Regions from separate parts of the Bacillus paramobilis genome, predicted to be linked through region 1. Evidence: riboswitches for the same ligand, from Rfam matches in the RefSeq annotation. Region 1 holds a riboswitch; each other region holds the start of a gene.
What was found. Region 1 has a riboswitch for lysine ahead of lysA (diaminopimelate decarboxylase). Riboswitches for the same ligand answer to the same signal wherever they lie in the genome.
Positions count from the first base shown of each region.

Region 2: another riboswitch for lysine. It lies ahead of AABL52_RS18105 (aspartate kinase); the one in region 1 lies ahead of lysA (diaminopimelate decarboxylase).
Region 3: another riboswitch for lysine. It lies ahead of AABL52_RS12125 (amino acid permease); the one in region 1 lies ahead of lysA (diaminopimelate decarboxylase).
Region 4: another riboswitch for lysine. It lies ahead of AABL52_RS22730 (amino acid permease); the one in region 1 lies ahead of lysA (diaminopimelate decarboxylase).

Region 1 covers NZ_CP151108.1:3,874,349-3,881,998, reverse strand. The annotation lists gene hisI (phosphoribosyl-ATP pyrophosphatase) at 1-306, shown strand, start outside; gene AABL52_RS19800 (histidinol phosphate phosphatase domain-containing protein) at 319-1,338, shown strand; gene AABL52_RS19795 (DUF4025 domain-containing protein) at 1,406-1,573, shown strand; gene AABL52_RS19790 (NAD(P)-dependent oxidoreductase) at 1,718-2,689, shown strand; gene pssA (CDP-diacylglycerol--serine O-phosphatidyltransferase) at 2,719-3,420, opposite strand; gene AABL52_RS19780 (LTA synthase family protein) at 3,602-5,488, opposite strand; gene AABL52_RS19775 (DUF3888 domain-containing protein) at 5,743-6,138, shown strand; lysine riboswitch at 6,228-6,409, shown strand; gene lysA (diaminopimelate decarboxylase) at 6,590-7,650, shown strand, end outside.
Region 2 covers NZ_CP151108.1:3,551,050-3,558,699, forward strand. The annotation lists gene AABL52_RS18075 (S-layer homology domain-containing protein) at 1-280, opposite strand, end outside; gene AABL52_RS18080 (N-acetylmuramoyl-L-alanine amidase) at 590-1,831, opposite strand; gene AABL52_RS18085 (8-oxo-dGTP diphosphatase) at 2,001-2,486, shown strand; gene AABL52_RS18090 (YndJ family protein) at 2,515-4,140, opposite strand; gene AABL52_RS18095 (DUF4166 domain-containing protein) at 4,146-4,757, opposite strand; gene AABL52_RS18100 (DoxX-like family protein) at 4,761-5,669, opposite strand; lysine riboswitch at 5,861-6,047, shown strand; gene AABL52_RS18105 (aspartate kinase) at 6,246-7,475, shown strand.
Region 3 covers NZ_CP151108.1:2,347,883-2,355,532, reverse strand. The annotation lists gene AABL52_RS12135 (sulfite exporter TauE/SafE family protein) at 1-696, shown strand, start outside; gene AABL52_RS12130 (GNAT family N-acetyltransferase) at 736-1,185, opposite strand; lysine riboswitch at 1,572-1,764, shown strand; gene AABL52_RS12125 (amino acid permease) at 1,877-3,343, shown strand; gene AABL52_RS12120 (iron-sulfur cluster biosynthesis family protein) at 3,457-3,762, shown strand; gene AABL52_RS12115 (DNA alkylation repair protein) at 3,795-4,565, shown strand; gene AABL52_RS12110 (MerR family transcriptional regulator) at 4,714-5,481, opposite strand; gene AABL52_RS12105 (class I SAM-dependent methyltransferase) at 5,823-6,584, shown strand; gene AABL52_RS12100 (PhzF family phenazine biosynthesis protein) at 6,640-7,497, opposite strand.
Region 4 covers NZ_CP151108.1:4,435,971-4,443,620, reverse strand. The annotation lists gene AABL52_RS22755 (ester cyclase) at 1-43, shown strand, start outside; gene AABL52_RS22750 (NAD(P)H-dependent oxidoreductase) at 67-615, shown strand; gene AABL52_RS22745 (hypothetical protein) at 732-935, opposite strand; gene AABL52_RS22740 (type 1 glutamine amidotransferase domain-containing protein) at 1,257-1,772, opposite strand; gene AABL52_RS22735 (ABC transporter permease) at 2,049-3,248, opposite strand; gene AABL52_RS22730 (amino acid permease) at 3,309-4,733, opposite strand; lysine riboswitch at 4,880-5,067, opposite strand; gene racE (glutamate racemase) at 5,268-6,104, shown strand; gene gapN (NADP-dependent glyceraldehyde-3-phosphate dehydrogenase) at 6,147-7,586, opposite strand.

The DNA of each region.
Region 1 (7,650 bases):
TTACTATTTGAAACAATTGAAGAACGAAAGAGAAATCCACTTCCTGAATCGTATACAAATTACTTGTTTTCAAAAGGAGAAGATAAAATTTTAAAGAAAATTGGTGAAGAATGCACGGAAGTAATTATCGCATCTAAAAATAATGATAAAGAAGAATTAGTGAAAGAAATGGTGGATGTATTGTATCACTGCTTCGTTTTATTAGCCGAAAAAAATATATCATTAGAAGATGTTATGGAGGAAGTGACAGAAAGAAATGGGAAGCTTTCGCGAGTAGGGGACAGAAGAGACATAGATACATTATAAGGGGGAATATAGATGAAGGTGGATTATCACATTCATTTAGAAGAAGGGCCATATTCAATAGGGTGGCTAGCTAAAATAAATGAATCATTGCAACAGTATGAACCGCTTAAAGAAGAAAAACATTCTATGGAATGGCTTGTGAAAACACAAGAACGCCTGCAAAGACGTGTGAAAGAAGGGCCATTTACAACAAAATGGATTGATTTATATTTAGAAGAAGCTTTGCGAAAAGGTATAAAAGAAGTTGGTATTGTCGATCATTTATACCGTTTTTATGAAGCGAAAGAATACTATGAAAGATATGTCGATATTAGTGATTCTAAGCTTGGTCGTTTACAGAAGGAATGGCTAGATCAAGTAAGGGTAGCATCACTACATGATTTTACAAAGGCAATAGAAGAAGCGAAAGAACGTTGGAGTAAACGAGGCGTGACGCTTAAACTTGGAATTGAAGCGGATTATTTTATTGGTGGTGAACAAGAATTACAATCTTTACTAGCATTAGGAGACTTTGATTATGTAATTGGTTCTGTCCATTTTTTAAATGGCTGGGGATTTGATAATCCAGACACGAAAGAATATTTTAAGGAGCATGACTTATATGCTTTATATGATACGTTTTTCAAAACGGTTGAGTGTGCAGTTCGCTCTCAGTTATTTGATATAATAGCTCATCTTGATAACATAAAAGTATTTAATCATCGGTTAGATGAGAATGAACAACTTTCGTATTATAAGGAAATTGCGCGTGCATTAGTAGAAACTAATACGGCAACGGAAATAAATGCAGGATTGTACTATCGCTATCCTGTGCGCGAAATGTGTCCGAGTCCACTATATTTACAAGTATTAGCTAAGCACGAGGTTCCGATTACTCTCTCCTCAGATGCTCATTATCCGCATGATTTAGGAAAATATGTGGAAGAGAATATAAAGACGTTACGTAATCATGATATTTCACACTTAGCTACCTTTACGAAACGAGTAAGAACGATGAGATTACTGGAAGAAGAAGTATCCATTTCAAAATGATCACGATTTTTTGATGAAAACTCTCCTTTTTGTTCAAAATAAGAAAGAATAAAAAGGAGGGTAAGAAATGGCGAAACAACAAAATAAACAAAATGTACAAAGTGCACAGCAACAAGCGTATACTTCTGAAACGAATGCTACATCTCAATCCGTTATTGAGGAACAAATTAGTGATACAGTTGCAGAAGGAACGATCGATGTGAAGCTTGGAAAAGAATCGCAAGAAAAAGCATAAGAAGAGGGGAGACTTGCATCTCCTCTTTTTTTATGGAAAAGTGTCGATTTTCAAAACTATAATCAAATTCCTTGGTTTTTATATGTGGATTTCTTACAATGAAAGATAAGAGGTATCTTATTTTCTATAGAAGAGGTGTTAGTAGTGGCGAAAATATTAGTAGCAGGAAAAATTCCAGCAATCGGATTAGAACTATTAAAGGATCATGATGTAGAAATGTACGATAAAGAGGCTTTAATTTCTTTAGATGAATTAACAGAGCGTGCAAAAGATAAAGATGCATTGTTAAGCCTACTTTCTACAAAGGTGACAAAAGAAGTAATTGATGCGGCACCTAATTTGAAAATTATTGCAAACTACGGTGCTGGTTACGATAATATTGATTACTCGTATGCCGGAGAAAAAGGCATTGCGGTAACGAATACACCGAAAGTATCAACTGAAGCGACAGCAGAATTAACATTTGCACTTCTTTTAGCAGCTGCACGTAGAATTCCGGAAGGTGATACGCTATGTCGTACAACTGGATTTAACGGATGGGCACCATTATTTTTCTTAGGCCGTGAAGTACATGGGAAAACAATTGGAATTATTGGCCTTGGAGAAATCGGAAAGGCAGTTGCAAAGCGTGCGAAAGCGTTTGGAATGAATGTTTTATATACAGGGCCAAATCGAAAACCTGAAGCTGAAAGTGAACTGGAAGCAACATATGTAACATTGGAAGAATTATTACAAACAGCAGACTTTATTACAATTAACTGTGCGTATAATCCGAAATTGCATCATATGATTGATGAAGAACAGTTTAAAATGATGAAGAAAACAGCGTATATTGTAAATGCTTCACGTGGACCAATAATGCATGAAGCGGCACTTGCTCATGCATTAAAAACGAATGAAATTGAAGGAGCGGCTCTTGACGTGTTTGAATTTGAACCAAAAATTACTGAAGAGCTAAAAGGATTAAAGAATGTAGTACTTGCTCCTCACGTAGGAAATGCAACATTCGAAACGCGTGATGCGATGGCTGAAATGGCAGTAAGAAATATTTTAGCCGTATTAAACGGTGAAGAGCCTGTAACACCTGTAAATCAAAAAGCAGTAGTTACAAAATAAAAAGAAACCTTCCGAAATCGGAAGGTTTCTTATTTTTCTTTATTTGCTCTTTTAGATGGTCTTTGTCTAAGAAATTGAGATAGCATATACAAAATATATAGTGGAATAGCAATGAATAAGAAAACAGAAAAGTTACCGATCCCTGTTTGGTACATTGTGATAATGCTTCCAACTAAAAATAGTGTAATAATGATGCTATATCGTGGAAGTGGTACATCTTTTAAACTTGGGATACGAATGCGGCTCACCATCAAAAATGCGAACGTTACAAAGACTGTAATAAGAACGATTTTTGGAATGATATGTGAAAATAATGTTAAGAAAGCAACAAGCCCTCCCGCTGCTGTAATCGGTACCCCAGTGAAATATTTCATTGAAGTAGAAGATGGTGTTACATTAAATCGTGCTAAACGATATGCTCCGAAAAGAGGGAATAGTCCCGCTATGTATAGTCCGATGATTCCGTAATTGGAGAAAGATGTGTAATACATAAGAACAGCAGGTGCGGCACCAAATGTCACGACATCCGCAAGTGAGTCAAGCTCTTTTCCCATTTGTGAATCAACGCGTAATAAACGAGCAACACGCCCATCAAGACTATCTAACATCATCCCGATAAGTACTAAAATAGCAGCTGATTTATAATATCCTAAAGATGCATAGCCGATTGACAAGAATCCACTATATAAATTTCCGAGCGTAAATAAGTTTGGAATAGCTGCTCTATACAAAATCTGATCCCTTGCTTTCTGTAATAAATTCTTAATTAGTGTATGAAATTTTACTTATTTTATCATACCATAAATTTCTTCCTCATACGAAAGAAATTCCCAATTTGTGAAAGATTTCATAGAAGAATGATTTGAAAAATAAGTAAAAAAAGAAGCAACTTTTATAAAGTTGCTTCTAGTACTACTCAAATTTCGTTGTCATTGTTCCAGTTTTATAACGATTGTTAGGATCGAAACGTAATAAATCTCCATAAATGAGTTTATCGGAGAGTTTCAATTCAGTTTTCGCTTTTTCAATATTTGGTTGGCATAATGAAATGTCAGCTTCTTCACCTGTATTTCGTTTATAGCACATGTTTTTTGTATACACATAATCTTCCGAAACGAAGCTACCATCACGCATTACCATAAGTGGATCTTTTTCTTTAATAAATAAGTCAGTTCCAAATTCAATGGATTGATTTGTTTTAATACCAAGTAAATGAAGTAGCGTTGGTTTAATATCAATTTGACCAGATACTTTAGAAATGACTTTTCCTTCTTGACCAGGTACATGAATAATGAGAGGGACGCGTTGTAATTGCATAGAATCAAACGGTGTAATAGCGTCTTTCCCAAGGAACTGGGCCATAGCTGCATTATGGTTTTCTGAAATGCCGTAATGATCTCCATAAATGACAATAACAGAATTATCATACAGCCCTTCATCTTTTAACTGTTTAATAAATAATTTAAGAGCTTCATCCGTGTAACGAACGGTTGGGAAGTAGCGGTTTACAACACCACTTTCCGAATTAAACTCATCAACATATTGATCTTCTGGATTTAGAAGAAATGGAAAATGGTTTGTTAAAGTAATAAATTTTGTATAGAACGGTTGTGGTAAAGATTTTAACTTTGGAATCGATTGTTCAAAGAACTCTTTATCTTTTAATCCCCAGCCGACAGACATTTGTTCTGTGCCTACGTAATCATTTAAATTAAAGTAACGATCATATCCGAGAGCAGGATACATTACATCACGATTCCAAAACGTTTTATCGTTTGAATGGAAGACAGCAGAAGAATATCCGTATTTCTTTAATTGCTCTGGTGTAGCTGTATATTCATTTGTTGCGTGAGTAAAGAATACAGAACCGCGGTCTAACGGATAAAGTGAATTTTCAACGATAAATTCAGCATCAGAAGTTTTACCTTGTCCCGTTTGATGATAGAAGTTATCGAAATAAAAACTATCTTTAATAAATTCATTTAAAAATGGAGTAATTTCTTTTCCATTTATTTTTTTATTAATAACAAAACTTTGTGTAGATTCCATGGAAATCAAAATAACATTTTTACCTTTTGCAGCTCCGAATAAGTCTTTATCAACTTGCTTATCTTTTGAGTCTGTATAGTTTTTAATTTCAGAGAACCCGTCTCCACTTGCAAATACACGTTCAGCTGAAGATTTAGATTGAAGTGTTATATCAAATAGATGATATGTGTATAAACCTAAATTTTTCACGACTGTTTGACGATCAAATGAGCGTGAGAACATTTGTGGTTTATAAATAACGGAAACAACAATTTGTAGTGCTAATAAAGCTGTTACACCGCTAAAGAAAGTTCGCTTCTCAGAGCGAGAAAGCGGCGTCTTGTCACAAAATGCCGGGAATTTACGTGAAAGAAACATTAAAATAATCGCATCTGCAAATAAAAGTAATGTTTTGTACGTAAAGAGTTCTTTTATACTCGTCCCTAAATCAGCCATATTATTTGTTTGGAATAAAACTGGGAATGTAACGAAATCGTTATAAAACCCATAAAACATTGCATTTCCAAATAAAATAAAGGACAGTATAAAACTGATTCCAACTATAATGCGGTTTCGGTGTTTAGATGCAAATAAAGCAAAACCGAAAAATAAAAGTAACGCAGCTAGTGGATTAATAAAAAGCATAAATTCTTCAAAGAAATTATCAATTTTAATATCAAATGCTAGCTTGTACACAATATATGTTTTTATCCATAATAAAACGACTGCAACGAGTGCAAATCGCAGTTTTGGAAACAGACGTTGTAGCATAATATACTCCTCTCCTAAAAAGCATGACCGTTCTTGTGAGCTGGTTTGATTAGCACCTCATTTTATATATACGAACAGTCCTTTATTATTATGTTTATTATACTATGAGTATCATTATACGAAAATAAAAGAGAGTTGTGGGCTTTTTTATAATAATTGAGTAGAAAAAGGGCAGTAGGAGACAATAAAACGGAGTTTCTATGTATGATTATTATCGTGTGCAGAAAGAATCGTGTAACAATACGGAGGTTATCATGCGAAAATTATTATATTTTATAGTATGCAGTAGTGTTATACTTTTTGCTTCACCAAGTGTGTCGGTAGCCCAATATGATGCACCTCTTATGGAAGATGCCCTTTATTCTGTTTTGTTTCCCAAAATAAATAAAGCCATTGAAAAACAATATGGGAGCTTAAAGCCTTATCAATGTCCTAAAATTATTAGTTTAAAAAAAGTATATAGCGGTACATATTTATTTCAAGCGGTTATTGAAGTGACGAAATATGAACAGGTTGGTGGGAAAATTGTTCCGCCATTTGAAAAAGTAACAATTACTTTTAATAATGAAGAAGGCGAATGGGAAGTGACAAAGATTTTAGTAAAGCGCTTACCAAATGATACGAAATTAAACTGTAAAAAAACAATATAAAAAATTGTTTGACAAATAAAATGGTCCTTTGGTATTGTTAATAGCAACAATTAGATGTTTGAAAATTAAATAGACTTACCTCATCTACTCTCAAAGGTAGAGGCCGCAATAGGAAAGAGTAAGCTATGGGAGATTTAATGGAATCTGTGATCATAGGTTGAAAGGGACTATTGCCGAAATATAAGAATAACCATCTTATTCATATATTGGGACTACATTGAATAAATGTAGTACTGTCATAAGATTTCTTTTATGGAGAGCTATTTGGAGATGTTGATGCGGTTTCTTATTTTGAGGAGATAACAACTCGTTTATTTTTTCAATATATATTTTTCCTAATAAGAAACGCGTGTGAACATTGTTCCGCGCGTTTTTTGTCTATCTAAAAGCGTGCTGCAATGAATAGAAGATTGGGGTTATGAGTTTTAGAGGAAATAAGGGAGGAATTCAAATGTATTTACACGGCACAAGCCGAATCAATGGGCAAGGACACTTAGAAATTGGAGGGTGCGATACGACGCAGCTAGCAAAACAATACGGAACACCACTTTATGTATACGATGAAGAGTCTATTCGAGGAAAGTGCCGCGCGTTTCATCGTGCTTTTAAAGAAAGTGGGTTCTCTTATCAAGTAGCATATGCAAGCAAGGCGTTCTTGTGCATGGAGATGTGCCGAGTAGCTCGTGAAGAGAATATGTCATTAGATGTTGTTTCTGGAGGGGAATTATATACTGCGCTTCAAGCAGGATTTCCAGCATCGCGTATTCATTTTCACGGCAATAATAAAACAGAAGAAGAGATTGTGATGGCGCTTCAGGCGAATATTGGTTGTTTTGTTGTCGATAATTTCTTAGAATTAGAAATTTTGCATGATTTAGCAGGGCAACATGGGAAATTTGTGAACATATTAATCCGTGTAACGCCTGGAGTAGAGGCGCACACACATGAATATATTACAACAGGCCAAGATGATTCAAAATTTGGATTTGGCGTGTCAAATGGTCAAGCGATGCAAGCAATTGAGCTTGCTTTACAAAAATCAAATTATAATGTGTTAGGAATTCATTCACATATCGGATCTCAAATATTTGAAACGGCTGGATTTGTTCGGGCGATTGAAGTTCTTCATCAATTTTTAGAAGAAGTGAGAGAGAGAGCGAACTATGTAGTGAAAGTATTAAATGTGGGCGGAGGATTCGGAATACGCTACACAGAGTCAGATACACCATTAACTCTTGAGACATATGTGCGAGCTGTAACCAGTGCAGTGAGGGAACAATTTACAGCATGTAATTATCCCTTGCCAGAAATATGGGTTGAACCAGGCCGTAGTATTGTAGGTGATGCTGGAACGACAATTTATACAGTTGGATCTGTGAAAGACATTCCTGGTATTCGGAAATATGTATCAGTGGATGGTGGGATGACTGATAACTTAAGACCTGCTTTATATAACGCGCGTTATGAAGCGATGTTAGCGAATCGAGGAAATGATGAGAATGAGGAAGTCGT
Region 2 (7,650 bases), 320 kb from region 1:
CAGAGTATGGATTTTTATAATCAGTTTTTGCTTCTGGTTTTAATGCACGATACATTAATGCTGCTACTTGCTCACGAGTTACAACATCTCCAAAGCCAAATTTACCATTATCGTACCCTGCAATAACCCCTTTTGACGTTAAATCATTAATCGCTTCAAGTGCCCAATGATCTTTCGGAACGTCTGGAAATTCTTTTGTAGATGCAAACGAAGTTGCTGGAGCCATCACTACTTGAAGTGCGACTGTCACTGCTAACACATTAGAAATAACTTTTTTCATAAATTTTTTAACACGTTATGTATATACTTGTCCCGTGTTAACTTGCCTCCCTTTATCGTATAATTTTCCCTATTAAACTAACAAACTCTTAATTAGTCAACAGTAAAAGTATACGTGATAAAAATAAACTAATCTACCATTATTTTATTCATAATTAGTATAATACGATATATCTTTTTATTCCGATACAAAATTACACAAACTTACATAAATTGAGCTTTAATCAACCCCCACCAATCGGGTTGCGCGACAAATAGCGGGATAAAAAGCCCACCTCTATATAGACGATGGGCTTAGCAATCAATATTGTTATTTCGTTAAACGAGATTTTGAAACATCAAAACCTTTCCACTCATAATAATCTAAAATACCCGCATAAATTGCCTCAGCGGCTATTTGTCTTCCAGATTCTGAAGCTAACTTCTCATAATCCTCGCTGTTATCTAAAAATGCTAGCTCCGTTAATACTGCTGGCATCTCATTTTCTCTTAGTACATAAAAGTCTTCTGGTTTCACACCACGATCTCTTGTATCTAGAGCTTTAACTAATCGTTTTTGTATTTTATCAGCTAACATATAACTATCTTTTTCACGCTCAGTTAATTCTTTCTTTTCAGATCCTTTATAATAAAAAGTTTCTGTTCCATGTCCATCATGTTTTTGAGAAGCATTTGCATGGATACTTACAAAAATATCTCCATTATGTTCCTTCGCGAAATCCACACGATTTTTAAGGTCTTCTCCTTGTTTTTCACCAAGACGAATATCTGTTTCACGTGTTAACATCACACGGAATGGAGTTTGTTTCTCTATTAAACTTTGTAATCTTTTAGATGTATCTAATACAATATCACTTTCATGTAATCCTTGTGTCGCTTTCCCAGGATCTGTTCCTCCATGACCAGGATCAATAATAATCATCTGTTCTACTAAAGGATTTCCTATTTTAAGAGAATCTGCTTTTTTAATAAATTGAGCTGCCTCTGCTTTAGTTAGAATTTTTTCTGGCTCCCATCTGTCACCAGTCCCAACAGAAATCCCTAATTCAACTAGGATGTTAGCTTTTGCTTTACCCCAACTTTTTTCTAAATCACTGAATTTAGTTGCTGGAGTACCATTTACTTTAGAATCTAATTTGTAAGCTTCTACAATAAGAGAGGCCATTGAAACTCGATCAATTTTCCCAGTTGGATCAAATACACCTGGTCCTTTCCCTTTAACAACACCAGCTTTTTCTACAGCTGCGATGAATGGAGTATACCACTCATTTTGAGAATCACCGAAAGATGGTTTAGCATTTTTATCGATTGGTAAGTTTAAGATTTGAGCCATCATTGTAGCTGCTTCTGCACGAGTGATTTCTTTTTCAGGCTCGAACATTCCTTTATCGTTACCTTTAACTGCACCTTTATCTACTAAATAGTAAATAGAATCTTCTGCCCAATGTTTAGCTGGGACATCTGGAAATTTTTTTGTTTGTGCGAAACTACTAGATGAATAAGATAATATACTAGCTGCAATTACTCCTGCTGCGATTATTCTATTTTTCATAGAATATATTCCCCTCTCAAGTACAATGTATTTATGTAACAGACTAATTATAGTTCTGAAAATTAGTAATAGTCAATTGTAATTTGTATAATTTTGTATTATTATTGTATTTTTTGTCATATATAACTATAGTTAAAAACTATAAGGTTTTATAAGAGGAGAGATTCGTATGAGCAACAATTGGAAAGATATAGAACACCGTATTTACACGATGTGTATGATTCAGCGGAATAACGAAGTATTGCTAATACAGCGCCCCGATCGTCTAGGTTTCCCTGGTTATATCGCTCCTGGCGGTAAAGTAGATTTCCCAGAAAGTATCGTTAAAGCTGCTAAACGAGAAGTAAAAGAAGAAACTGGATTACTTGTCTCAAATCTAAGTTTTAAGGGATTAGATGAATACGTAAATCCGAAAGAAAATGTTCGATATATGGTATTTAATTATTGGACAGACTCATTTGATGGTGAACTTCTTATGAATCCTCCTGAGGGCGAATTATTATGGGTACCAATTGATGAAGCACTAAATCTTCCTATGCAAGATTGGTTTAAAGAGAGATTCCCATTATTTTTTGAAAAAGGTACGTTTGAAATTCAACGCGTTTGGGACCGAGACTTAGATAAACAAGTTGCTATGACAATTACGCATACATAAAAAAGCTTGGAATCTCTCCAAGCTTTTCCTACTTCTCCTCTATTTTCTTAATCTCATAATCAATTTCTAAAAACTTAACTCCAAGTATCCACATTCTATGATTAGCTTCTAATATGTGATCCGTGCTCTCTTTCATAATAAAAGTCTCTGCTAACGGTAAACGTATTGTAAAGAAACGAGTATGTAAATAAATACCCTCATCTCCCTTACCGTTTTCTCTTAGCTTACTAGTAATAATTAAATCATTACTCTTATTACATAATTTCAAAACCCCCGTCATATTCGAATATGATAAAGGTAATGCAATATTCATATATGTCTCGTTCCTATATGTATGCTTTGAGTAAAGAGCTACAAATATAGATTCTCCTGCTTCATTTTTTCTTAGCCAAGCCCTTACATTCTCTCTTCCATCCTTCGCATCTATTATCCCAATGATAGAGCCTTGCATCGTTTCCCACTTGCCGCCCATTCCTAAATGTATTTGTCCTACACGCTTACTCATTTTCTCATAACAAAATGCAACCGGGTGGAACCACCGAGCCCATTTAATATGCGATTGTAACTCATACTCTTTTGTATTTTCATAAAACCGAGTAATACTTAAAGGAATCTTCGCCATATCAAATGCCTCACTATGAAAATCATTCATATTATCAACTAAACCTTTGTATTCCTTGCTATCTATTAAATGTCTGTTATGTAAAAATGCTTCCCCAACTGTCGTATTTCCTCTTAACCTGCTCATTGGTTTCCCGTAATATTTATAATTCGAAGCACTCTTTTCAATCATCCAGCCGACAAATGCTGGTAACGCTACTCCAATTCCATTGACAACACCGTGAATCCAAACCATTTGAGCAATTGTAATCGTCAGTACATGTTTCAAATTCCCATATGAATATATAAGTGAAAACATAATTGTTACCATGAGTGTGCTAGACGATATGATCAGAAGAACCTTTGCACTGATAGCATTAAATTTCGTGCGCCAAACATAAATCCCATAACCATAAATCGCACATAAATATAGGAATACTGCAAAAAATTCAAATACTCTTGAGTACGTAATTCCTATTGCAACTGTCATAGGTGAAATGACGATGATAAACATAATAGCATCATATACTTTACTTCTCTTTTCTCTTTTTCTCCCAATTAAACCGACTGATAATGGCAATAGAAATGCTGAATAATGAAAGTGTGCAGCTGTGAGTAACACAATGTCAGAACTAAAATGCATAATGGAAAGTTTTGCTACTGAAGCAAAAAACCAGAAACCACCTAAAAACAAATACATAAACGCACTATCGATAGCCGTCTCTTCTAACGGTTTCCATCCTCTTTCTAGTAATCTACTTACACCAAATAACGCAACAATTCCTGTATATACAAACCAAAGTAAAGCAAAGAAATAGTGATTTGTTACGAAAGCTAGCGTTGCACTAATTGCTGCGATTGGATATAACAGCGATACCAGTTTATAAAAGAATACATATGATCCATTTCTTGTTTTCTTATCAATGATGCAAAATGACATCGGTATAAATAACAAAATAGATAATAATATAATTGCTTCAACTGGGTTTACATTTGTCCACTCACATATTAGAAAAACAATATAACAAGCAAGCCCAACTATTATATTTTTCATATCATTTATTTCCTCTCCACAAATGTTCCCTTATATGAAAATAATGAACCGATTAACGGATTGCGTACTTGTACATGAATTCGAAAGCATTGTTGCGTTTCATCATAACTTTCTACAATTTTTGCTTCGCCATACAAAAACTTTGGTAACGGAATTTTTCTTCCAAACATATAAAACCATTGTTTCTTTGAAGAAATATGCATTGCCCCCATCTCATCAATATGAAAATTCAATGTAGAAACAAGTAAGTGCGGTTCACCAAAACAATCTACAATTTCATTATTCTCTCCATCCAACTGCATAACGGCATTAAAATATCTTTTCTTATTATGGAAATAAAAAGTACGATTCCACCTTACTAGTTCATTTCCATGTTCATCTCGCTCAGCGGTATTATGTATTGTAAATGGCACTTCCTTCCCCCGCTCAGAGAAAAACATTCTAAACTTCGATGCAATTTTTAATATTAATTTTACGAAAAAAGAACCACCGTAAATTTCATCCATTTCTCCTTCTCCAGTAAAGCTATTTTCTTCCGTGATCTCATAGCGTTTCTGTAATTTCGGATGAAGTTTTTTATAAGAACCCCCTAATAGTCTTTCATACATATTAGCCATACATTATTCCTTTCTCTTCCTCTTGCAATTTTTTGCACTCGGTAAATCAGAACTATTTATATAACCGACAATCGATAACCCCATAAGTAGAACGTTTAATGTAATTGGATTAAACGGCTCTGTAAAGCTTACGATATTCGTAAAACCCGCCGCTATCGTTAAGGCTATTAACATAAAAATATGTACGATAAATACTTTTCGTTTTGGAAATGGCAACAGCCATAGGACACCAAAAATAATTTCTAGCAATCCAATTATTTTAACTAGAAAAATACTATGTGCAGTTGAACCAATTGTCACAGACAACATTTTTACTTCTTCTGAATGAGTAAACACTAGTTTCGGCACTATCCCTTGATACATCCATACAAAGGCAATTAATAAACACACGAGCCAATATGTCATTGTTCTTCTAATTAGTAATCTAGGATGAAGTCCCTTTTCTAACCATAACTTTAAAGCATCAAAACTCCAAGCAGTCGCCCAACCTAATAACGGCCGAAACATATAGAAATCTATTACATTCCCTATACGACCAAACCTCGTATCATAATCATATTGTGTCTCAAAATGAATGTGTTCTTTACGGGGGGTATACTTCCAATAACCACGCCCTATTTGAATAAGTGATAATTGATTGTCTGTCCAAAATTTTAAAGAAGAAATACGTTCACCTATTTCTTTTCTTATTTCACCTATCGATTCCCCTTCACCAGCTATTTCAAGTCCAAATCCAATTTTTGTTTTATATAAAAACTTCTGTGGTTCTCCTTCTTTTTTCTCTAAATATGAAATTTCCGTAAAACGAGCATCCCATTCTGTATGTATATCTGGTTCTTGCGTATATTCCCATAATTTCTCCATTGTCGTTTTCATTTCTGCCGAAACATAAATAGGCTTTTTCCCCTTCATTCTTCCACCTCCAGTGCACTATAAATTTAATGTACATGCTATGAATTTATTTTGCTACACTTTTCACAAACTCCTTTAAGAAAAGAAAGAATTTTTAAAATTTATACAAAACACTTGATTCCCCGAAAAATTTAAATTATTATAAAACAAATGTTACCAACAACTTTATAAATCAAACACTCTCGCCTAAAACGTGAGATAGAGGTTGCGATACTTATGATTATTCTAATGGAGACACAGAGATGTCTATGAAATTAGATGAAAGGAAGTATTGCCGAAATCGATAATTTTCTCTGCATTTATCGATTGGGGCTGTTTTCGAATAGAAACAGAACTGTCATATGTACAGAAGTGTATGTATGAAGAGCTATCTACAAAAAAGAGATATCATTTTTATGATATTCCTTTTTTGGCGGTTTTTTTATTAGCTCCGTTTTCTGTTTCCCTTTTCCTGTAACAGCACCATCCTCACTTATTTGAGATGGTGTTTTTTGTTTTTTCTGGTAACTACAGGAATGTTGGGATTTATATATGTCCTAATCTATTCTTAAAAATGGATGAAAGAAGGAATTCGTAATGGAAACGATTGTACAAAAATTTGGTGGCACTTCTGTCGGAAGTGCTGAGCGTATTCAACATGTAGCAAATTTAATTATTGAAGAATATGAACGAGGACATGGTATCGTCTCTGTCGTTTCGGCAATGGGAAAAAGTACAGATGAACTTGTCGCACTTGCTAACGCTATTACAGAAAATCCAAGTAAACGTGAAATGGATATGCTTCTATCTACAGGAGAACAAGTAACTATTTCATTATTAACGATGGCACTACAAGCAAAAGGTTATAACGCAATTTCATTAACAGGATGGCAAGCTGGTATTACGACAGAATCTGTACATAGCAGTGCACGGATTACTGACATTCATACAGATCGAATTCAGTCTTATCTTACTGAAGGCACGATTGTTATTGTAGCTGGCTTCCAAGGAATCAGTGAAAACCATGAAATTACAACGCTTGGCCGCGGTGGTTCTGATACAACTGCTGTTGCATTAGCTGCTGCACTGAAAGCAAAAAAATGCGATATTTACACGGATGTGACCGGTGTTTATTCGACGGACCCACGAGTTGTAAAAGATGCTTATAAATTAGATGAAATTTCTTATGATGAAATGTTAGAACTAGCGAATCTCGGTGCTGGTGTATTACACCCTCGTGCTGTTGAATTTGCTAAAAATCATAATGTCATGTTAGAAGTTCGCTCAAGTATGGAACAAGAAAATGGAACAATTGTAAAAGGAGAATGTAACATGGAACAACAATCAATCGTTAAAGGTATTGCATTTGAAGATAATATTACACGCGTCACAATGAAAGGTTTGGAACAAGGTGCACTTTCAACAGTTTTCTCTACATTAGCAGCGGCACATATTAATGTAGATATCATCATTCAAAGTATTACAAATGAAGGAACTGTTCATCTCTCCTTCTCAATCCATTCTAATGATTTAAAAGAAACATTAGAGGTATTAGAACAACATCAAGAAACATTACAATATGAATCTGTAGAATATGAAAATCATTTAGCAAAAGTATCAATTGTAGGATCTGGTATGGTCTCTAATCCAGGTGTTGCTGCGAATATGTTCACTACTTTAAAAGAAGAAGATATTCATATTAAAATGGTAAGTACATCAGAAATTAAAGTATCAGTTGTTATTGACCGCCTTCATTTAGTAACAGGTGTCGAGGCACTGCATCAATCATTTATGGCGAAAATTGAGCCTTTAGTGCAGATGAGTTAATTTCCACCAGTAAAACTTAAAATAAATTATATAAATCTATTTCCTTCCTATATTAATAGAAATAGGATGGGAATATTTTGCGGGGAAGTCGAAGTTATATTATCGAATAGAAACTACATTACCAAATTCTTACAATAATAGCATTCACGAAATAAAGTTCATGCGTATATCAGTA
Region 3 (7,650 bases), 1.5 Mb from region 1:
AAATATACCGTTTCCAGGCTTACATTACCAGGAGCAATTGGCGCATTTATTGGGGCATGTTTTTTAAGCAATTTACCTGGTGATGTAATTAAACCGTACATTTCCATATTTTTATTTACTTTAGGGGTTTATATTTTATTACGATTCATCATTCAAAAACAAATTGTCACTTCAAATAAACGTATGTCAGCTAAACAGCTTGTTCCGCTTGGCTTATTCGCAGGATTCGTTGATTCAACAGGTGGAGGTGGCTGGGGCCCAATTACAACACCTGTGCTTTTGGCAAGGGGAAATGAAGCTAGAAAAGTTATCGGATCTGTAGATACGAGTGAGTTTCCTGTTTCACTCGCAGCAACAATCGGCTTTTTCATTTCACTTGGCTGGGAACAAGTAAGTTGGGTTTGGGTATTTTCTCTCATGCTTGGTGGCATCGTTGCAGCACCAATCGCTGCATGGTTAGTACGCATCGTTCCTTCTCATTTACTTGGCGTATTAGTTGGGGGCCTTATAATCTTTACAAACATTCGTACACTGCTTACTACATTTAAAGTGGATCCAACTATTATTTCACTTTCTTACGTAGCAGTTGGTCTTGTCGTTATTATTTCTATTTTCATTGCTGTTCGTAATCATTCCAAGCGTTCTAACGCACCGACAGCCGGATATCCGAATGATCAAAAACAAATGCTACCATAACGATAAAAATACCGCCTGATATACTTCGGGCGGTATTTTTTATTTTTCTATTTTCCAATTAATCATCGTTTCTGTATTGCTAATTCTCTTCATATGTAATTTCTCTAATACACGAATCGAGCTTTCATTTTCAAGAAGTGTCTCCGCGATAATCATTTCTACCTCTCCTGTTTGAAAAGCCCAATTTATTAGTTCACTTACAGCTTCTGTCGCATATCCTTTATTCCAATATTTCTCAATAAATCCGTAACCAATTTCTACTGTATGTTCCTCATTTGGTTTCCCTTTAAACCCTATATCACCTAGAACGATGTCATCTTCTTTTCGAATGACATACCACGCGCCCCAAGGTAATAAAGCCGCATCTTGTTTTACATTTTCTACATGTCCTACAATATGTGGACCACTATTATATCCTTGCTCGTTAGCAACGTGAATACGCTCTTCTGTACACGGCACTATATAGAGCCTTTCTGTTTCTAATTTCATATTGATTTCCCCTTTTCAATTAAACAATACCTCAATTTTACCAGAAATAAAGAGAATATTCATTCTATTCATCAGATTTATACTTATTCTTTGAAACGAATTTAAGGAATAATCCTCTTTTGTTAGTTATGTCGAATTATATTTTCTGAATTTTCTTTTAATTTTAAAGGGTTTTTCAATATTTTTTGCGAAACATTTGTATAACAATTTGTTTCTTTATTTTTTGTTACATAACAGTAGGTTCGGGTGGAGTTTTGCAAGCGTTTCCTATACAATAACCGATATTTTTTGACTTTTCCTAACAAAATATCTTGCAATATATTCAGAAAGTCATTACAATTGCCATATATTAAAAATCTTAGCAATATATCAAATCCTCATCAATCCGATGAGGTAGAGGTTGCGACTTTTATGAGTAAAACGGACGAGACACAGAGAATGTCACCGACTCCGTTTGAAAGGAAAAGTTGCCGAAGTTTATATTTCTTCTCTGGAAATATGAGCTGGGGCTGTCTCCGAAAGGAACAGAACTGTCACGTTTACAAAATTACCGTGTAAACGTGGGGTGCTATCTTAACGGAAGGGTATGATGGGGTGGTTATTTGTGAAACGTTCCGCCAAATTCCTTTGGCGGTTTTTTGTATTTTTCTCCCCCGTTCCTTCCTATCTTACAAGAAAAGGAGTGTTGAACATGAATAGCGCAACAAATCAAACTACCTCTGAAACACAAACTACAAATGGAAAAGGTGAATTAAAACGTAGTTTAAAATCAAGGCACCTTACAATGATTTCTCTCGGTGGTACAATTGGTACCGGACTATTTCTTGCCAGCGGTGGTGTCATCCATTCAGCTGGTCCTGGCGGTGCACTAGTCGCATACGCTGCAATTGGAATTATGGTTTATTTCTTAATGACAAGCTTAGCTGAACTCGCAGCTTACATGCCTGTTACCGGATCTTTTAGCACATATGCAACAAAATTTGTTGATCCGTCCCTTGGCTTTGCACTTGGATGGAACTATTGGTATAACTGGGCCATTACAATTGCTGCTGAACTCGCTGCTGTAACATTAATTATGAAATTTTGGTTCCCAGATACCCCTTCCCTCATTTGGAGCGGATTATGTTTAGCTATTATTTTCCTTTTAAACTATTTATCTGTTAAAGGGTTTGGTGAATCTGAATATTGGTTTGCACTTATTAAAGTAGTTACTATTATTATCTTTTTAATTGTCGGCTTCATGATGATTTTTGGAATTATGGGTGGCGAAACTGTTGGCTTCAAAAACTTCACTGTTGCAGATGCACCATTTAATGGCGGTATCATGGCAATTATCGGTGTATTTATGGCAGCTGGTTTCTCATTCCAAGGTACTGAATTATTAGGAGTTGCTGCTGGTGAAACATCTGATCCAGAGCGTAATATTCCGAAAGCGATTCGTTCTATCTTTTGGCGTATTCTTTTATTCTATATTCTTGCGATTCTCGTTATCGGTTTATTAATTCCTTATACAACAGAAAGCCTTGCTGCAAGTGATGTAACAGTAAGTCCATTTACACTTATTTTTGAAAAAGCTGGCGTTGCTTTTGCTGCTTCTGTTATGAACGCTGTTATTTTAACGGCAGTACTATCTGCTGGTAACTCTGGAATGTATGCATCAACTCGTATGCTTTGGGACTTAGCTCGCCAAGGAAAAGCACCAAAATTCTTAGGCAAATTAGACAGCCGCGGTGTACCTGTTAACGCATTAATCGTAACGTCAATTGTTGGTAGTATCGCTTTCATTGCTTCTTTATTCGGTGACGGCGTTGTATACATTTGGTTATTAAATGCATCTGGAATGTCTGGCTTTATCGCATGGGTCGGAATTGCAATTAGTCATTACCGTTTCCGTAAAGCATATATCGCACAAGGAAAAGATTTAAAAGACTTACCATATAGAGCAAAATGGTTCCCGTTCGGTCCAATTTTCGCATTTGCACTTTGTGTCATCGTCATTTTAGGTCAAAACTACGGCGCATTTATGGGCGAAGCAATCGATTGGAACGGCGTACTCGTTTCTTACATCGGTTTACCACTCTTTTTAGTACTATGGTTAGGATATAAATTTACGAAAAAAACGAAAGTGATTCCACTTGATAAATGTGAACTAAAATAAAGTAAAACGAGCAAACAAATTTGTTTGCTCGTTTTTTATTCCGATGCTTCTCCCTTCCCTATTTCTCCTGTTTTTGCAATAATAAAGGAAATATACATAAAGGTTGGGATACCATGAACATTCGCATTACTGATGAAGCAAAAGCAGCTATACATAGATTAGAACGTGAAGACAAAAAGATCATTCGCATTAGAGGGACAATGACAAACTCTTGTAGTATTTTCGTTGATGTGGATTTAATTTGGGATACATATGATGCAGATGATGTTGTATATGAAGATGCAGACCTTATCGTACAAATGGATTCATTCACGAAAGACTACACTGGTGATACGGTGAAACTTGATTATAAGACGACAGGTTTTAGTATTACGACTCCGAGTGAGACTTTAGTTTATGGGTTGTCGATTAAAAAATAGAAATTGTTTTATCTTATCAATGAGGTGAAAAAATGGGTAAATATGTTCCGTTAAAATTTTTATTTAATGAAGAATTAGTAGAAAAAATGGCTGATTCTATTTGTAAACACGATCCTACTTTCTCTAAATGTATCTTTGTAGATTCTGTAACATGTAAAGTTGAAAATTTAGAGTTAAAGCAGCGTATAGAAGTAATAGCAGATGAATTACATACTGCATTACAAAAAGATTTTAATGGAGCAATACATACTTTACTGAAAACATTGGGACCAGAAAACACAACAGAAGTAGGTACATTTACAAACGGATATATGTACATGCCTATTGCAAAATACGTTGAAAAATATGGACTTAACCATTTCCAATCCTCTTTTCATGCCATGTATGAGATAACAAAAAGGAATACTGCTGAATATGCTATTCGTCCTTTTCTTGAAACATACCATGAAGACACACTAGACATATTACAACAGTGGCTTCATGACGAAAACAGCCACATTAGGAGATTAGTTTCCGAAGGTACAAGACCAAGACTTCCTTGGGCTAAAAAAATAGGAGCACTGAAAGGTGACTTTAAGAACAATTTACAACTTCTTGAACCATTAATGAATGATCCTTCTAAATATGTCCAAAAATCAGTAGCCAATCATATTAACGATATTACGAAAGAAGATAGAGAACTCGTTTTTCAATGGTTGCAGCAATTACGGGATAGCAAACTTCCGATTAACCCTTGGATTATAAAACATGGGTTAAGAACAGTGATAAAGAATGATACTTTACCAAAAGATTTTTCTTTTTGAGTATTTTAAACAAAAACGCTTATACTTCAAAAATGAAGCATAAGCGTTTCTTTCTTTTGAATAAAGCAATAACAAACGTAATTCCCCTCCTTCACTGAAAGGTCTATAGCATTATTTCGATGAAGCTAAACACTCATAAAATCTATTCCTATTCCATTTCTACTTGCTTCACATAATATTCCATCGCTTCATTAAGCCATTTTTGTTCATCTTCTGTGAAAGGCGAAGGTATCATATTTTCAAGTTCTTGCATATCCAGTTCTTCCACACTAGTATTAGCTAACTTTTGTATCAGATCCTCATTAAGAAATGAAAAAGACTCTTCTATATATTCCTTAACCATCTCTTGTACTTTCGAATCCTCGACTGGTTTACCATATAATTGTTTAACCTTTTTAGACAATTGAATAAACGTTTTATCCAAAGCAATTTTATCTTCTTCTCGTTTCTTTGATAATTCTTCCACGATATCCGTTAACTCATGACGTTTCATCCATTCTTTATGTGTATGTTCTGTATTCATACCGTAAATAAGACTAAATAATACTGTACTATCTATTTCACATTCCTCTTCGACTAACTTCATTACTCTTTTAATTGCTTGCATTGATTGCTCAATTTTTTCTTTTTCACTTTCTAACACTTGCAAATGGAGAGACAAACTTTCATTCAAATCAACATCAAAACTTGATTCGTGTAACAAATTAGCGACTTTATCTAGACTATAGCCTAGAAATTTTAAACTTAGAATTTTTTGTAAGGTTATAATATCTTGATACTTGTAAATGCGGTGCCGTGAGGAAGGATTCTTTTCAGGTTGTAATAACCCGATTTCATCATAATAGTGCAAAGTAGGAATTGGTATTCCCGTTTTTTCTGAGAATTCTCCGATAGAAAACTTTTTATCCTTTTTCATCTAAATCCCCCTATTAAAATTATAAATTCATTATAAAACCTAAAGTAACTAGAGGTTCAAGAGATAATTCAAGAAAATTCAAACATATAAAAGTGCATGTAATCCATATGTATTGCGCTATCCCATTCTACAGCCGGATTATTGAATAGCATAACCTTCCCTCACAAATTCAAAGGACTTTCACTTACTTATCCCGAATATATAAATAACCATTCTTACAAGGAGCGAATTAATATGAATCTATTCGAACATGAAACGTAAAACCGCTTATCTTTCATAAGAGGTCCTCCCTTTTTCTTTTCTCATCATATCATTCATTTATGAAATAAGAGGACAAATTTATGAAACGTGATCCATTATTTTTAACTTTATTAGAAAGTGCTAATACAAATTTTAGCGGTTGGGATTTCTCATTCATTTCAGAAACGGGTCGAATAAAGAGCGAGCCTTTATCGTGGTCGTACGGCAGCACTGCTTTCCAACTTATGCAGCATGCAGAATCCATGCTCGATATGGGGACTGGCGGCGGGGAGTTTTTATCTATGTTACAACCGTTTCCGTCAACTATTTATGCGACTGAGGGCTATGCTCCAAACGTGCCAATTGCTCGGAAGAAATTAGAGCCTTTAGGGGTTACAGTTATAGAGGTAACGGATGATACTGCTTTACCATTTCAAGATGGTCAGTTTGATTTAATCATGAATCAACATGAATCCTATACTGCCTATGAGGTAAACAGAATCCTTTCTCCAAATGGAATTTTCCTTACACAACAAGTTGGTGGTCTCGATTGCGCGGAACTAAATGAGCAGTTTAACACGCCGCTAAATAACGAATTTGCAAGTTGGTCGCTCGAAGCAGCTTGCATTGAGTTAAAGCAAAATGGATTTACTATTTTAGAAGAAAAAGAAGAGTTCCCTTTTCAACGCTTTTATGACATTGGCGCTATCGTCTATTATTTAAAAGCGATTCCGTGGCAAATTCCAGATTTTACTGTTGAAAGGTATTATGAGGAATTATATCGTATACATGAAATCATCTTACAAAAAAGTTATTTTGATGTGAAGCAACATCGTTTTATGATTAAGTCGATTCGTAGCTAATCATGAAGCATATGGAAATGAAAAAGAGATGGATCTACCATCTCTTTTTTTATTTTCACTCAATGTTTTCTATATTCAAACACTTCGTTTCACAGTAATAGCCTTTGCCACCAACATAAACTTTTTCTATTTTATTATTGCTATTGGTTGCTAATTTAACTAATATTTCGGAAGGCGAGTGTAAAGAATAACCTTGTTCAAATACATAGACTTCTTTTTGTAAGTAGTTCTGTTCATAAAGGTAGCAAGCTAATGCACCGTTTGAAGTTCCAGTCGCCGCTTCTTCATTGATGTCGTATAGTGGAGCAAAGTTTCTGCATATAATTCGATTGTCATTAAAAGTATATAGATGCATCCCGACAACATTATAATACTTGCTGATTGCTTTAATTTTTTCAAAATTAGGTTCCAGTGTATGTAATTGTGTTTCGCTTTTTATAGGAACTAAAATATCTTTTAAGCCCGTGGAGACAATTTGAATTGGGTATGTATTGTCTATATCTTTAATGTCAAAGCAGTCGATAAACTCATTTGGAGATATAACATCATAGAATATCGGTTCGTTTTGTTCCATGAATATGACGTCATCCTTTATGGTAATAGTAAGAACACCGCTGTTCGTTTCAATCGTATAGCAATTCTTGAAAAGTTTATTTACATGCATCAGTATGGCGAAAGAGCCAATTGTGGCATGACCACATAAATCAACTTCCTCTTTTGGTGTAAAATACTCAATTTTATAATCAGCAACTTCAGATTCTGATATAAATGCGGTTTCCGCATAGCCCAGTTGTTTGGCTATTGCCATTTTTTGAGTAGTGGTCAATGTATTCTCCATAAATACCACTCCTGCTTTATTTCCACCTTTATGATCCTTGCTAAATGCACTTGCAACATAAACAGATATTTTCATAAGACACCTTCCTTCCTCACTTATAGTAAATTGTAACATAGAACGTACTACGTATATATACCGTTGGATAAATTATCCACAAAGAAAAAAACAAACTATTTTTTAGCATCTGAACCCTCAAAAAAATAGTTTGTCTACAGTCTGAGAGTTGGA
Region 4 (7,650 bases), 560 kb from region 1:
TCTTACACTGAAACAGCAACTCGGGTTAATAGCTGAAGAGTAAATTATATAAGGGAGAGAAAAGCGATGAAAAATATATTCATTATAAATGGACATGAAAAATACGGCACAAAGGAAGGGAGATTAAATAAAACGTTAGTTGATTATATGGTAACGGTATTAAGTGAGAAGAACCATGTGAAAACAACAACGATTCAAGATGGCTATAGTATTAAAGAAGAACAAGAGAAGTTTTTATGGGCTGATGTTGTAATTTATCAAACGCCGATTTACTGGTTTAGTGTACCAGGGTTATTTAAAACGTATATGGATGAAGTATATGAATACGGTTTGTTCTTTAAAGGTGCTGATGAATATGGAACAGGTGGTTTATTAAAAGAGAAGCAGTATATGTTTTCTACAACTTGGAATGCACCTGAGAAAGCATTTGGAGATAAGACGAAGTTCTTTGAAGGGGAAAGTTTGGAATCAGCGCTTAGCCATTTACACCGCGTACAAAAGTTTCTTGGTATGAGTCCGTTAAAGAGCTTTGCTTGTTATGATGTGGTGAAGAATCCTACAATTGATACGTATTTAGAGAACTTGAAGAATCATTTAGAAGAAGTCATTCAATAATTACAGCCATCCTCGTATTTAATACGGGGATGGCTGTATCCATAACTTCGCAAAATTTGCCCAGCCGAATGAATCAATTGATACGTTTTTTTAAGAAGAGGGATATGTTTTTCTTTTTAGAACGGATCAACTTCAGCTAAGTTTGGAGTAGTGTTAGGCTGTAGCAAAAGATTTTTTAACGTTCCTACTTCAGAAAGAGCTACTAATATGTAGCCACTAATCAGTACAATAAGCCCAATGACGCGTAACGTTTGTAAGCTCACTTCATTATTATTCGTTTCCGTTGGATTTGGGGGCGGTGAAGGTGGATTGTTATTCATAAATAAGGCTCCCATCTTTTGTATTTATATATGTGTCAAATCATGATTTAACTTATGGATAGGAATTATATAGTCACTTTCACTATATGAGAATTGCCTATGAAAAGTGATAAGAAATTTTTGGACGAGAAAGAGGGGGATCCAAAAGATTATTAAAACTGAACTTTTGGATCCCCCTCTTTTATTTATCCTGCTATTTGTGGTGGCCGGATTTCCTGTAAACGACCAGTTGGTGAGGGCTAATTAATCAGTGGGGATGAATAAAATCCCACTGATTAATTATTTTCATGTAAATAAAAGGGGGGGAGTTAACCAAAGTAGCTATCCTAATATACGCAACGATTCTTCAATAAACGCGGGGATATCCTCTGGTTGTCTACTTGTTACTAGCTGATTTTGGCATACGACAACCTCTTTGTCATGAAAATGTCCACCGGCATTTTTCAAGTCGATCTCAATAGATTTATATCCAGTCACATCACGTCCTTCAAGTGTTTGTGCAGTGATGAGTAGCTGAGGTCCATGACAAATAGCGAAAACAGGTTTTTTCGCATCCATAAATGCTTTGCTAAAGCGAACAAAACGTTCATCTGCACGAAGTATATCTGGGGAAAATCCGCCTGGTATGAAGAGGGCATCAAAGTTCTCTGGAGAAACATCATCAATATTTTTATCAATCACGACTTCACTTTTTCCTTGTTTACCGTGTACCGTTTTACCTTTTTTCATTTCAATAGTTGTTAATTCATATCCCTTTTGATTAAAAGCTTCTACTGGCTCTGTGTATTCTGTGTCCTCGAAATAATCCGTTATTAAAATAGCAATTTTTTTACTCATTCTAATCCGCTCCTTACATTATATTATCGGTTTCAGAATCATCCTTGAGCAATGTCTTTTATAAAGTGAAACTTTAATTCATATTTTTTCATTCCCTCCAGTTTCTTTGCCCTGTTATTTTAATACATACCCTTTTTATTAGGACGTAAACATGTATTATCGTTTTTGTATGTAAAATCATAAAATATCGGTTGTGCCGGTGATTCTTATTTAAGGAAGAAAAAAAGCCAAGGAGATAATTTATTTTCTCCTTGGCTTTTAAGATAATTCTTTTCATTAAAATGCGGAAATTCGTTGCTTCGTTTTTGGGACAATAATAAATTTGATCCAAAGTAACCCAATAATCATAATGATAAGGCTATGTAAAAATTGACCTGTAGCAATGAGTATAACACTCGAAAATACAATGAGTTGAATGCTTAGTAATATAAAGATTAAGCGAAGAAATTGGTTCATTCGTTTTTCAGTATCAATTGGATATAATGCTACAATAATATTTCCCGAAAAATATTTCCATAAGGAACGTAGCTGCATAGAAATCATATATAGGACGATGTAAGAGATAGCACCTTTTGCGTATATGTTTGGTATAAAATATAAGGCGAAGGCACCGATTAACCCTAAGCGGATATATATACCGAAATAATCATTCCCGCGTAAAAATGCGAGTGTATGTAAATAGAAGAAAGTTGCTCGTTTTTTATGTAATAAAGGTTCAATCCAATTTGTAAGCCATTTTCTTTTATTTACTTGCTTATTCAGTTGCGGAACATCGGTGAAAATGCTAGCAAATTGATAAAAACGAACGTTCATTTTTTCTTCTTGTTCAATTATGTAATCCCACGGTACTCGTTTTGTAGGCTGTTTTTTCGTATATAGAAATAGGAAAGCAAGTAGTAAGAGTAATCCGCCTAATATGAGAACATGTGCTGAGTAAAACAGCATGTAAATAATGAGTGCGTTACAAGCGATACGAATAATGAACCATATGTTTTTTTCATGGCTATCACGCCACATCCAATGTATGTACATATTCCAAGCTTTCGTAATCATTAAAATGATAAAGATTGTACATAAGAAAGGTACCGTTACTTGTAATGATTGCATTGCAAGTGGAACGAGAATAAGGAACGTAAATAATAATGGAAAAAGCTGAATGATGTAATTATATAGAAGAGACTTTTTAAAATAAGATGTTAGTTTCTCTTCTAATGCAAGCAAATAGACAGCATCAGGTTTTTGAATAAATGTACGGATAGGACATCTCGTTATAATGAATGTAAGTACAATCGTGATGAGTAGTAAAGCTATTTCTTTAGAAGGAGATGCTTTTAGAAACTGAGCATAGTAGTATGCGCCAACGCATGAAATAAAGATAAAGCTATATAGTAAACCGTTAATCATACGTGCAAAGTATGTAATGATATTTTGCATATGTTGTTGGAAGCGACTGCTCCATAGTGATTCGATTGACATGTTTTTCACCTCTTTGTTCTATTATATATGTTTTATAAAAGAAAAAACGAGCAAATTGCGTTATGCAACTTGCTCGTTTTTCTTTTCGTTATTTTTTTTCTGATCACGATTCATTAATGGATAGAAGGCAAAGCCGATTACGAATAAACCAATTCCGAGAAGGAACGTTTTTATATCGGATGCACCGGTTTTAATAACCCATAGTGCGTAGCAAAGTGCGATTACTGCGACTATACCATCTGTAATTCTTGCCCGCATTTCATTTTTATATGTTTCACCAGTTGCGACTAGTTTTAACTGGAAGATTGGTGAAACGAGATATGGAATAAGGTAGGCCAGTGTTGATACGGTAATAACGAATGTATAAGCTTCCGCAATAGTTCCTGATAACGTTGAGAATAAGAACACTTGCGACATAATGTTTGTTAATCGTAATGAGTAAATTGGACTTCCTTTTTTATTTGTTTTTGTGAAGAAGGAAGGGAAGAAACCTTCTTTTGCTGCTTGATACGGTACTTCTGAGCTTAATAAAATCCAGCCTAATATAGAACCGAATAGGGAAGTAAGAGCAAGTAATGCCATCAGTTTCCCGCCGCCATGACCCATTGCAGCGTTTAATGCATCTGCTAATGGACGTTCAGAAGCTTGTAATTTATCAACGTGAAGTACACCCATTGTTAAAATTGTAATTCCTAAGTAAATCGCAACTGTAATAAGTAATCCTGCAACTGTTGCGCGTTTTACTGTTTTAGGAGAGGTAGCACGGTTTGATAAAAGTACTGCCGATTCAATTCCGATAAATGCCCAAAGCGTTGTAAGAGCAGCTAAGTTTACTTGTGAAAGAAGGCCGTGTGATACACCTGATTTATCGATCATCGGTGTGTACCATTGTCCAAACTTAGAAGCTTCGAATGCAAATAACGTAACGACGATGAATAAAAGGAATCCAGTTACTTTCGTTGTTGTTGCTAAGAAGTTTAGCTTTCCAGCTCCGCTTACACCGTTTGTTAATATAATATGAGTTCCCCAAAGTAAGATGGAACAAATCGTAAATGTAATTAGTTTTCCGACTTCTATATCGAACGAGCCGATTGAAAAGAGTAGTCGTGTATCTTTCATAATTGGGAAGAAGAGTGATAAATATCCCGCGAAAGATGTAATGATGGCAACGTTACTTGCCCAGTTTGCAACCCAATATCCCCATACCATACTGAAACCAGCCATTTTTTTCTTTTTTGGTGTTGAGAATAAAGCATATGCATGACTTTGTGGTCCTGTCGTTAAATCAGGACGACGAATTGCTAAATTACCGAAAACAAGAGCTAGCATTAAAACACCAAACCCTGTTGTTAACCAAGCTAAAGTGACACCGAGAGGGCTTGCTGTTTGTGCCAACGTACTTGGCACCATGAAAATCCCAGCGCCAACCATGTTACCGACAACGAAAGCTGTTAGTACCCAAAAGCCCCATTTTTTTTGTTGCATAGAAAATACCTCCAAAGTTAGTATAACCAAGTCAAGCGAGGAGATATGTATGTCTTCTTAGTAGAGAAGAGAAGTCCCAAACAAAACAAAAAAAGCACGTAATTTGCCGCTACATGCTTTCTATCTTATAAGAAACCCACGACATACCTCTCGATAGCTCTCCACAAACGAAACGTTTCGTTTGTGACAGTTCTGCACTTATTAAATGCAGACCCAGCAAGCGTGCATGGTGGACACGGGCTTACTTCGGCAATCATTCCTTTCTCATTCCTTCATCAATGCCACTACATCTCCAGAAATGATACTCTTAATGACTGCAACCTCTACCTCACCGAGATACGAATGAGGATTTAAATATTAAATTAACGTCTTTAAGAGTAACAAATGAATTTTTATACGTCAATGGATATAGAAATAATCAGATTATAGGGAAGAGTTTGTGATTAAAAGGGAGAGGGATTGTTATGTAATATTGAATTTTCATAATATAATAAATGTTATTGGCGCTAGAAGATTGAGAAGGGGATGAAGTATATGTCTGTATGTCATAAACATTCAGTAATAGGTGTATTAGATTCGGGAGTTGGGGGATTAACAGTTGCGAGCGAAATTATAAGACAATTGCCTAAAGAGAGCATTTACTATATTGGTGATAATGATCGTTGTCCGTATGGGCCAAGAAGTGTAGAGGAGGTACAATCTTTCATATTTGAAATGGTTGAGTTCCTCAAAAAGTTTCCATTAAAAGCCCTAGTTGTAGCATGTAATACTGGTGCAGCTGCTGCATTGACTGATTTGCAAGAAGCACTTCCCATTCCGGTTATTGGCGTTATACATCCGGGAGCAAGAGCGGCAATTAAAGTGACAAAGAAAGGGAAAATCGGAGTAATTGGAACTGTAGGTACGATACAGTCTAATATGTACGAAAAAGCATTGCACGAGCTTGATACATATTTAGAAGTGCATAGTCATGCGTGCCCAACTTTAGCTACAGTTGTAGAAAATCAATTAGAAGATACAGCATATGTAACGCAACAAGTGAAACAAGCTTTACTGCCATTAACGAAGGAAGATATAGATACGTTAATTCTTGGGTGTACGCATTATCCACTTTTAGAGTCCTATATAAAAAAGGAACTAGGAGAAGATGTAACGATTATTAGTTCCGCAGAAGAAACAGCGATAGAGTTAAGCACAATTTTACAGCACAAAGGAATTCTGTCTGACAATCTTAATCCGAAGCATCGATTTTTTACAACAGGCTCAGTTTCATCATTTGAACATATTGCTGAGCGATGGCTAGGTTATCAAATTTCTGTAGAATGTGTGAATTTAACTATGGAAAAACAACTCGTGAACTCAATTGTATAAAAAGAAGCTGATCTAAAAATAGATCAGCTTCTTTTTATAAGATTAAACTAAGTTTAATACAGTTACTTTTTCACGTGTCATAGACTCAAGGCTCTTGCGAATACCTTGTGCGCCCATACCTGAACCTTTTACACCAATGAATGGGAAGTGGTCAGGGCCGCGCTCTGTGCGTCCGTTAATTTGAACAGAACCAGTTTCGATTTTGTTAGCAATTGCAAATGCTTTGTTAATGTCTTTTGTGAAGACACTTGCTTGCAAGCCGAACTCTGATTTGTTAGCAATTTCAATTGCTTGCTCATCTGAAGAAACACGGATGATTGGAAGGATTGGGCCGAATGGCTCTTCCCAAGCAACTTTCATTTCTTCTGTTACGTGGTCGATTAATGTTGGGTAAATTAAGTTACGCTCACGTTTGTTACCGATAACGATTGTAGCACCTTTTTCTACAGCGTCGTCAACTAAACCTTGAACGAAGTCAGCAGATTTATCGTCGATTAATGGAACGATTGTGCTGTCTTGTTCTGGAGATCCAACTGATAGTTCAGCTACTTGCGCTTTTAATAAGCTAACAAGCTCGTCTGCTACGTTTTCGTGTACAAGTACACGTTTAATAGCTGTACAACGTTGACCAGAGTAAGAGAATGCACCGCTTACGATGTGGTTTGCAGCATCTTGTAAGTCAGCATCTTCACGAACGATACCAGGGTCTTTACCACCAAGTTCTAATACAAGTGGAATCATTGCAGCTTTTTTCGCTAAATGTTTACCTGTGTTTGTACCACCTGTGAACGATACCATATTGATGCCTTCGTGTTCTACTAAGTAGTCACCAATTACAGAACCGCGTCCTGTCGCTACGTTTACAAGACCTTTTGGAAGGCCAGCTTTATGAAGTGCTTCAACCATTTTAATACCGCTAATTGCACCTTGAGTTGCTGGTTTGAAAATAACAGCGTTACCCATAATTAATGCTGGTGCAAGTTTTGCAGCAGATAAGTTTACTGGGTAGTTAAATGGTGCGATTGCTAATACAACACCAAGTGGTGCGCGTTGGATGATCGCAAGTTTAGATTTCGTTCCGCCAGGGAAGCTATCGCCCATCATGCTTTCTCCGTGCATATGTAAAGCTTCTTCGATAGTATAACGAATGAAGTCAGCTGTACGAACAACTTCTTTCTTCGCATCTTTATATCCTTTACCGACTTCTTTCATAATGATATCGGCAATTTCATCTTGCATATTTACGAGCTCATCAGCCCATTTATATAAATATTTTGCGCGATCTTGTAGAGAAGCTTCTGCCCATGATTTTTGAGCTTCTTTTGCAGATGCAATTGCTTCATCTACTTCTCCGCGAGTAATTGCTTGTACTTGTCCAATTACTTCGTGTAAGTATGGAGATGGAATTTCGATTGTTTCTCCTGAAGAGCTTTCTCTCCATTCTCCGTTTAAATAAAATTTGTACGTATTGCTAGTTGTCATGATTAGTCCTCCTAAAATAGCAACTTGTAAGAGTGAGTATAAGGTGATTGTAGGGGGTTTGATA